2 linked regions of the Piscinibacter gummiphilus genome follow. The protein of the gene in region 2 interacts with the protein of the main gene of each other region in a pairwise test. Links are inferred from orthologs where the notes say so. Each region holds a gene or a part of one and is shown on either strand. Other genes may lie near its edges. The genes, in order: A4W93_RS26720 and A4W93_RS07025.

Region 1 (3,222 bases), 4.3 Mb from region 2 along the record:
ACGACCACCTCGTGTGCGTGACCTGCGGCCGCGTGGAGGAGTTCTACGACGCCGAGATCGAGAAGCGGCAGCACAACGTGGCGCACAGCCGTGGGTTCGAGTTGCAGGACCATGCGCTGGCGCTGTACGCCGTGTGCACCAAGAAGAACTGCGAACATAAACCCAGCAAGTAAGCCAACAGGTTGTATCCCGGCGGAGGCCGGGACCCTGGGCGAGGGGCTCGCTTCGGCCGCGCTCACGAGGCACGGGGCCCCGGCCTCCGCCGGGGCGGGTTGACGCGTGTGGCGGTCAACCCGCCTTCTGCATGGCCTTCTGGTGCCGCTCGATGAACTCGCGGTACGTGTCGATGCCGCGCAGCTGCAGGATCGTGCTGCGCACGGCGGCTTCCACCAGCACGGCCAGGTTGCGCCCCGCGTCCACCGCGATCACCACCTTGCGCACCGGCACGTTGAGGATGTCCTCGTTGAGCGGTTCGTAGGGCAGGCGCTCGAAGTCGCGTTCGAGCGTCTCCTTGCGCACGAGGTGCACGATGAGCTTCAGGCGCATCTTCCGGCGCACCGCGGTCTCGCCGAAGATGGACTTGATGTCGAGCAGCCCGATGCCGCGCACCTCGAGCAGGTTCAGCAGCAACTCGGGGCAGCGGCCCTCGATGGCGGTCTGCGAGATGCGGTACAGGTCCACCGCGTCGTCGGCCACCAGGCCGTGACCGCGGGAGATCAGCTCCAGGCCGAGTTCGCTCTTGCCCAGGCCCGATTCCCCCGTGAGCATCACGCCCACGCCGAGGATGTCCATGAACACGCCGTGGCGCGTGGTGCGTTCGGCGAACAGCTGGCTCAGGTAGCCCCGCATCACGTCGATCACGTGGCCGGCGGATTCGTCGGTCACGAAGAGCGGGATGTCGGCGCGGTCGCACAGGGCCACCAGGCGGTCCGGTGGCGACTGTGCGTCGGCCACGATCACCACGGGCGGCTCGAGCGTGACGATGCGCTGGATGCGGCGTTCCTGGTCCTCGAGGGAGGAGTCCTGGAGGTAGGCGACCTCGCGGCGGCCCACCAGCTGCACCCGGTACGGGTGGATGTAGTTGAGGTACCCGACCAGGTCGGCGGCCGACTGCGCGTTGCGCACGGCCGCCTCGTCGAAGCGGCGTTCCGGGTGGGCGTGACCGGCGATCCATTCCCAGCGCAGCGCCGGCCGGTGTTCTTCGAACAGCGCCTCGGCGCTGATGACGGATGGTTTCACGCGCGGACGAGGTTGACGGGCAGTGGTGGGGTGCGGGGTGCGCTCAGGCGACCGATTTGAGCGGTTCCCAGTTGGCGATCAGTTCGTGCACCTTGGCCGCCGAGTCTTCGGTCTTGAGGCGTTCGCGCAGTTCGCGGTCGCCGAGCATCTCGGCGATTTCGGAAAGGATCTCGAGGTGGCGCTGGGTGGCGGCCTCGGGGACGAGCAGGAAGATCAGCAGGCAGACCGGTTCGTCGTCGGGCGCGTCGAACGGGATGGGCTGCTGCACGCGCACGACGGCGGCGAGCGGGTTCTTGAGGCCCTTGATGCGGCCGTGCGGGATGGCCACGCCATGGCCCAGGCCGGTGGAGCCGAGGCGTTCGCGGGCGAACAGGTTGTCGGTGACCGTGGCACGCGCGATGGCGTGCTGGTTCTCGAACAGCAGACCCGCGTGCTCGAACGCGCGCTTCTTGCTGGTGGCATCCACATCCACCAGCACGTTGCTGAGAGGCAAGATCGCGGCGAGTCGGTTCATCTGCGGATCACGGTGTGCCCCGGACGGGCATGTCTTCTGAATGACAGACCTCAAATTCTACGAGCCTGCCGGAAAAGCGCGCAGGGCTCGGGGCTTGTCCAAAAGCGAAATTGTGCACTTTTGTTGTTGCATTGCAGCACCCCGAATGAACGGGTTTCGACAGCATATCGTTGACCGGAACGAAAAAAGCGACGAGCGGAGCACGTAAAAAAGCGGCCCGCAGGCCGCTTTGACGTTCGCGTCAGGAAATCACGCCGTGGCGTCGATGCGCTTGGCCGCGACGTGGTGGTGGTCCTGGAGCTTGTCCTTGTGGCGGCACACCTGCCGGTCGAGCTTGTCCATCAGTTGGTCGATGGCGGCGTACAGGTCCTCGTGGCTCTGCTCCACGAAGATGTCCTTCCCCTTCACGTGGACGGTGACCTCGGCCTTCTGCCTGCGTTCCTTCTCCTTGTTCTTCTCCACGGAGAGCAACACGTTGATGTCGACGACCTGGTCGAAGTGGCGGGTGACCCTGTCCAGCTTCGTGAGCACGTACTCACGCAAGGCCGGAGTGACGTCGAGGTGGTGGCCGCTGATCGTCAAGTTCATGAAGACTCCTTTCGCAGGGGGTGAAGAAACCGGGCAAGAAATCGAACCGCAGACTGGCTTGCAAAGTCAGGGGGCGGAAAGGTGGCTGATGGACGTGGGTAGGGATGGAAACGTGGAAGCGCCAGGGGCGCGGGAAAGGGGGGATTTGGGCTTTTCGAGGGAGTGGAAGAACAACGCTGTGCGAGAGAAAAACCCGAGGTCGATGAATTCAGTGTGCGCCCGAAATCGGTGTGTGACAAGGGTGTGACCCGCATGGGAACATGCCCGATCCGCATGGCACGGTCAGAGTGCGGAATCCGGGCGTTTTTCAAGGTAAAGCACTGTTTCCGGGGGTAAATCCGGGTCCAGTCGCACCAGGGCGGGTCCGGGTGCACGGCGCGGGTGACATAATTTCGGTCGACGCGATTTCCTGGAACCGGCATGGACAGCCCTCACTCTCGCTGACCGTCCGCTCCGACACCCTCGGCGAGCCTCGTGCCCCGATGCGGCCCGGAGTGAGACGGTCTCACCCCCGACCTCATTCCCTGGCCCCGCACGACGACGAGCATTCCGTCGGGGTCCCGCTGGAGCCCCTGCATGCTGAACGTGTTCACGCTGGCCAATGGCCGGTTGTTTCAAGAAGAGATCGAGCGCCTCGAAGCGCTGGCCGACGTCAACCCGGTGTGGGTCGACCTCGAGAACCCCTCGCCCGAAGAGATCGGCTGGGTCGAGCAGCGTTTCGGCCTCAGCATCCCGCAGGACATCGTCGACGAAGACCTGGAGGAGTCCGCCCGCTTCTACGAGGAGGACAACGGTGAACTCCACATCCGTTCCGACTTCCTGATCGACGACGACGAAACCCCGCGCAACGTGCGCGTGGCCTTCATCCTGCACAACAAGGT
Region 2 (3,626 bases):
GGCCTCGTCGGTGCGGGCCGACAGCACCAGCACCGGGATGTCGGACCAGGTGCGCAGCTGCCGGATCAGGTCGACGCCGTCCCCGTCGGGCAGGCCCAGGTCCAGCACGACCAGGTCGGGCCGGCGCGTGCCGGCCTCGATCAGGCCACGCTCGACGCCGTCGGCCTCGAACACCTCGAACTGCTCGCGGGACAGCGCCAGGCTCACGAAGCGCCGGATCTCCGCCTCGTCCTCCACGACCAGGATGCGTTGCGCGGGTTCACTCATGGCTGTCTTCGGTGTCTTCGGAAGGGGGCAGGTCGAGCGACGGCGGGTCGCCGCGCGGGAGGTCGATGGTGAAGCGCGCGCCGCCGCCGTCGCGGGTCTCGCCGCGGATCGTGCCGCCGTGCGCCTCGACGATGGCGCGGCAGATCGCGAGGCCCAGCCCGACGCCGGGGGTCGCGCTTTCCTTGCGGCCGCGCTCGAACATCTCGAAGACGGCCTCCTCGCGCTGGGGCGGCAGGCCGGGGCCCTGGTCGTCCACGACGATGCGCACGTGGTCGCCCGCGACCACGGCGCCGATGTCGATGGGGGAACCGGCGGGCGCGTATTTGGCCGCGTTCTCCAGCAGGTTGCACAACACCCGCTCGAACAGGGCCGGGTCGATGTGGACCAGGGGCAGGTCGCCGGCCAACCGCACGCGCACACGCCCTGGTGCCAGCACGCCCTGCACCGCGCGGATCGCGCCGCCCAGCGACTCCTCCAGCGGCAGCCACTGCCGGCGCAGGTGCACCTGGCCCGACTGCAGCCGCGCCATGTCGAGCAGGTTGGACACCTGCGAACTCATGCGCGAGGCCGCATCGCGCATGGCCTGCGCGATCTCGGCGGGCCGGCCCGAGCCCTCGCCCGCCGTGAGGGCCAGCGTGTCGGCCATGCTGACGAGTGCGGCCAGCGGCGTGCGCAGGTCGTGCGAGATGGCCGCGAGCAGCGAGTGGCGGAGGCGCTCGGACTCCATCTGCACGATGGTGGACTGCGCCACCTCGACGTAGTGGATCCGCTCGATCGAGATCGCGAGCAGCGAGGCACACGTCTCCAGCAGCTGCCGCTGCTCCGGCCCCGCGAGCCGCGCCGGGTCGCGCGGTTCGATCACCAGCACGCCCCGCATGCGCATCGGCGCCTTGAGCGGCAGGTACAGCAGCGGCGAGGCCGGCAGCGTGTGCGTGCCGAGCCCGGACGCCTCGGCATGGTCGAACGCCCATTGCGCGACCCCGGCCTCGATGCCTGTCGGCAGGTCGGCCAGCGGCACGGCCGTGGTCATGCGGTCATCCGGTCCCGCGAGCATCAGCGCCACGCGGGCGCCGAACTCGGACTTCAGGAACCGCGCCGCGATCCCGGCGATCTGCTCCGGCACCAGCGCGCCGGACAGGTCGCGCGACATCTCGTACAACGCCCGCACGCGCTCCTCGCGCGACGTGGCCACCCGCGCCTGGAACTTGAGGCCCGCCGTCAGCTGCCCGATCACGAGCGCGACCACCAGCATCACGGCGAACGTGACGAGGTACTGCGCGTCGCCCACGTTGAACGTGAACCGCGGCGGCACGTAGAAGAAGTCGAAGGCGCCCACGCTCAGGAACGCCGCGAGCACCGCGGGCCCGCGGCCGAAGCGCACCGCGACGAACACCACGGCCAGCAGGAACAGCATGACGATGTTCGTGGGCTCGAGCACCGCGTGCAGCGGCGCCGTGGCCAGCCCGGCGAGGCCGCACACCGCGGCGCTCCAGGCGTAGGGCCGCACCGCGCGGCCGGCGGCCGCGTCGGGGGCGGTGGACCTGTCGGCCGACGGCCGGTGCCGTCCCCGCTCGGGCAAGGCGATCTGGATGACGTCGAGGTCGATGCCCTGGGCGCCGACGGCCTCGGCGAGCGTCTGCCGCCACGGTGGTGCGTGGCGCCGCGGGTCGCGTCCCAGCACCACACGCGACAGGTTGAACTCGTGGGCGTACTTGACCACCGCCGCGGGCAGCGACGCGCCGGCCAGCGTGGCCGTGCGCGCACCCGACTCCTGCGCCAGCTTCAGCAGCCGGAACACGTGCTGCCGCGCCGCCTCGGGCAGGCGCTGCAGCCGCGGCGTCTCGACGTGGATGCAGTGCCACGGCACCCCCAGCTGCGCCGCCATGCGCGCCGTGGCGTGCACGAGCTTGTCGCCGCGCTCGTCGGGCCCGATGCACAGCAGCAGCGCCTCACGGGTCTGCCACACCGGGGCCACCGAACGCGAGCGCCGATAGTCGAGCATCTCGTCGTCCACGCGATCGGCCGTGCGGCGCAGCGCGAGTTCCCGCAGCGCGATCAGGTTGCCCTTGCGGAAGAAGTTGCGCACGGCCGTGGCGGCCTGCTCGGGCATGTAGACCTTGCCCTCCTTGAGCCGCTGCAGCAGGTCGTCGGGCGGGAGGTCGACGATGACGACCTCGTCGGCCTCGTCGAACACGCGGTCCGGCACGGTCTCGCGCACCTGGACGCCGGTGATGCCGCTCACGACGTCGTTCAGCGTCTCCAGGTGCTGCACGTTGACGGTGGACCAGACGTCGATGCCCGCGTCGAGCAGTTCCTCCACGTCCTGCCAGCGCTTCGGGTGGCGCGCGCCGGCGACGTTGGAGAACGCCAGCTCGTCCATCAGGATCAGCTGCGGCCGGCGGGCCAGCGCCGCGTCGAGGTCGAAGGTGGCGAGCGTGCGGTCGCGGTACGCCACCGCCTTCGGCGGCAGCCGCTCGAGGCCGTCCACCAGCGCCTGGGTCTCGGCCCTGCCGTGGGTCTCGACCACACCCACCACCACGTCGACCCCGTTCGCCCGCGCGGCGCGCGCGGCCGACAGCATCGCGAAGGTCTTGCCGACGCCGGCCGAGGCCCCGAAGAAGATCTTGAACCGGCCCCGGTCCGCCCGCACGGCCTCCTCCTGGAGGCGGGCCAGCAGGTGGTCGGGGTCGGGACGCGGAGGGATCATCGGGACGCGGGCGGGACGGCGGCCATCGTAGCAACTGCGCGCGCGGTCTGCCGGTCGAGGTCCAGGTTCACCGCCAGCACGTTCACGCGCGGTTCACCCAGCAGGCCGGACAGGCGGCCTTCCGTGTGCCGCGCGATGACCGACCGCACCTGGTCCGGCGCCAGCTGGCGCGCCCGCGCGACGCGGGCGACCTGGTACTCGGCCGCCGCCACGCTGACGTGCGGATCGAGCCCGCTGCCGGACGCCGTCACCAGGTCCACCGGCACCGCCGCCGTGTTGCCCGGGTCGGCCGCCTTCAGCGCCGCGACACGGGCCTTCACGGCGTCGGCCAGCGCCGGGTTCGACAGCCCCAGGTTCGACCCTCCCGAGGCGCCGCCGTTGTACGGCGACGTGGCCGTGGCCGACGGGCGGCCCCACAGGTACTTCGGATCGGTGAAGTCCTGGCCGATCAGCGTGGAGCCGATCACCTGGCCGTCCACCTCGACGAGGCTGCCCGCCGCCTGATCCGGGAACGCGATGCGGGCCGCGCCGGTCACCAGCACCGGGTACGCGAGGCCGGTCACCACGGACATCAGCACGAAGAGGGACACAGCGGGGCGGATGAGTTGTTTCATGGTCTTCTCCGGATCAAGCGAAGTGCACGAGGTTCAGC

The links.
Region 1: the proteins of A4W93_RS07025 (region 2) and A4W93_RS26720 interact in binary tests that used the Escherichia coli proteins (3 or more experiments, as listed by UniProt). The link is inferred for Piscinibacter gummiphilus from one-to-one orthologs.

What each region holds. Positions count from the first base shown.
Region 1 is NZ_CP015118.1:5,829,067-5,832,288, reverse strand. What follows is about bases 19-2,929. They hold A4W93_RS26720 (PTS sugar transporter subunit IIA), read right to left. Parts: upstream 1,754-2,929; coding sequence 1,283-1,753; downstream 19-1,282. Other genes in these bases: corA (magnesium/cobalt transporter CorA), read left to right, coding at 2,918-2,929; hpf (ribosome hibernation-promoting factor, HPF/YfiA family), read right to left, coding at 2,003-2,341; hprK (HPr(Ser) kinase/phosphatase), read right to left, coding at 289-1,239; fur (ferric iron uptake transcriptional regulator), read left to right, coding at 19-173. Also shown: more of fur, read left to right, coding at 1-18; more of corA, read left to right, coding at 2,930-3,222. UniProt on the Escherichia coli protein: Seems to have a role in regulating nitrogen assimilation.
Region 2 is NZ_CP015118.1:1,552,599-1,556,224, reverse strand. The notes cover bases 60-3,374. They hold A4W93_RS07025 (DUF4118 domain-containing protein), read right to left. Parts: upstream 2,975-3,374; coding sequence 260-2,974; downstream 60-259. Other genes in these bases: kdpC (potassium-transporting ATPase subunit KdpC), read right to left, coding at 2,971-3,374; A4W93_RS07030 (response regulator), read right to left, coding at 60-267. In the rest of the region: more of A4W93_RS07030, read right to left, coding at 1-59; more of kdpC, read right to left, coding at 3,375-3,588; potassium-transporting ATPase subunit KdpB, read right to left, coding at 3,602-3,626. UniProt on the Escherichia coli protein: Member of the two-component regulatory system KdpD/KdpE involved in the regulation of the kdp operon. KdpD may function as a membrane-associated protein kinase that phosphorylates KdpE in response to environmental signals.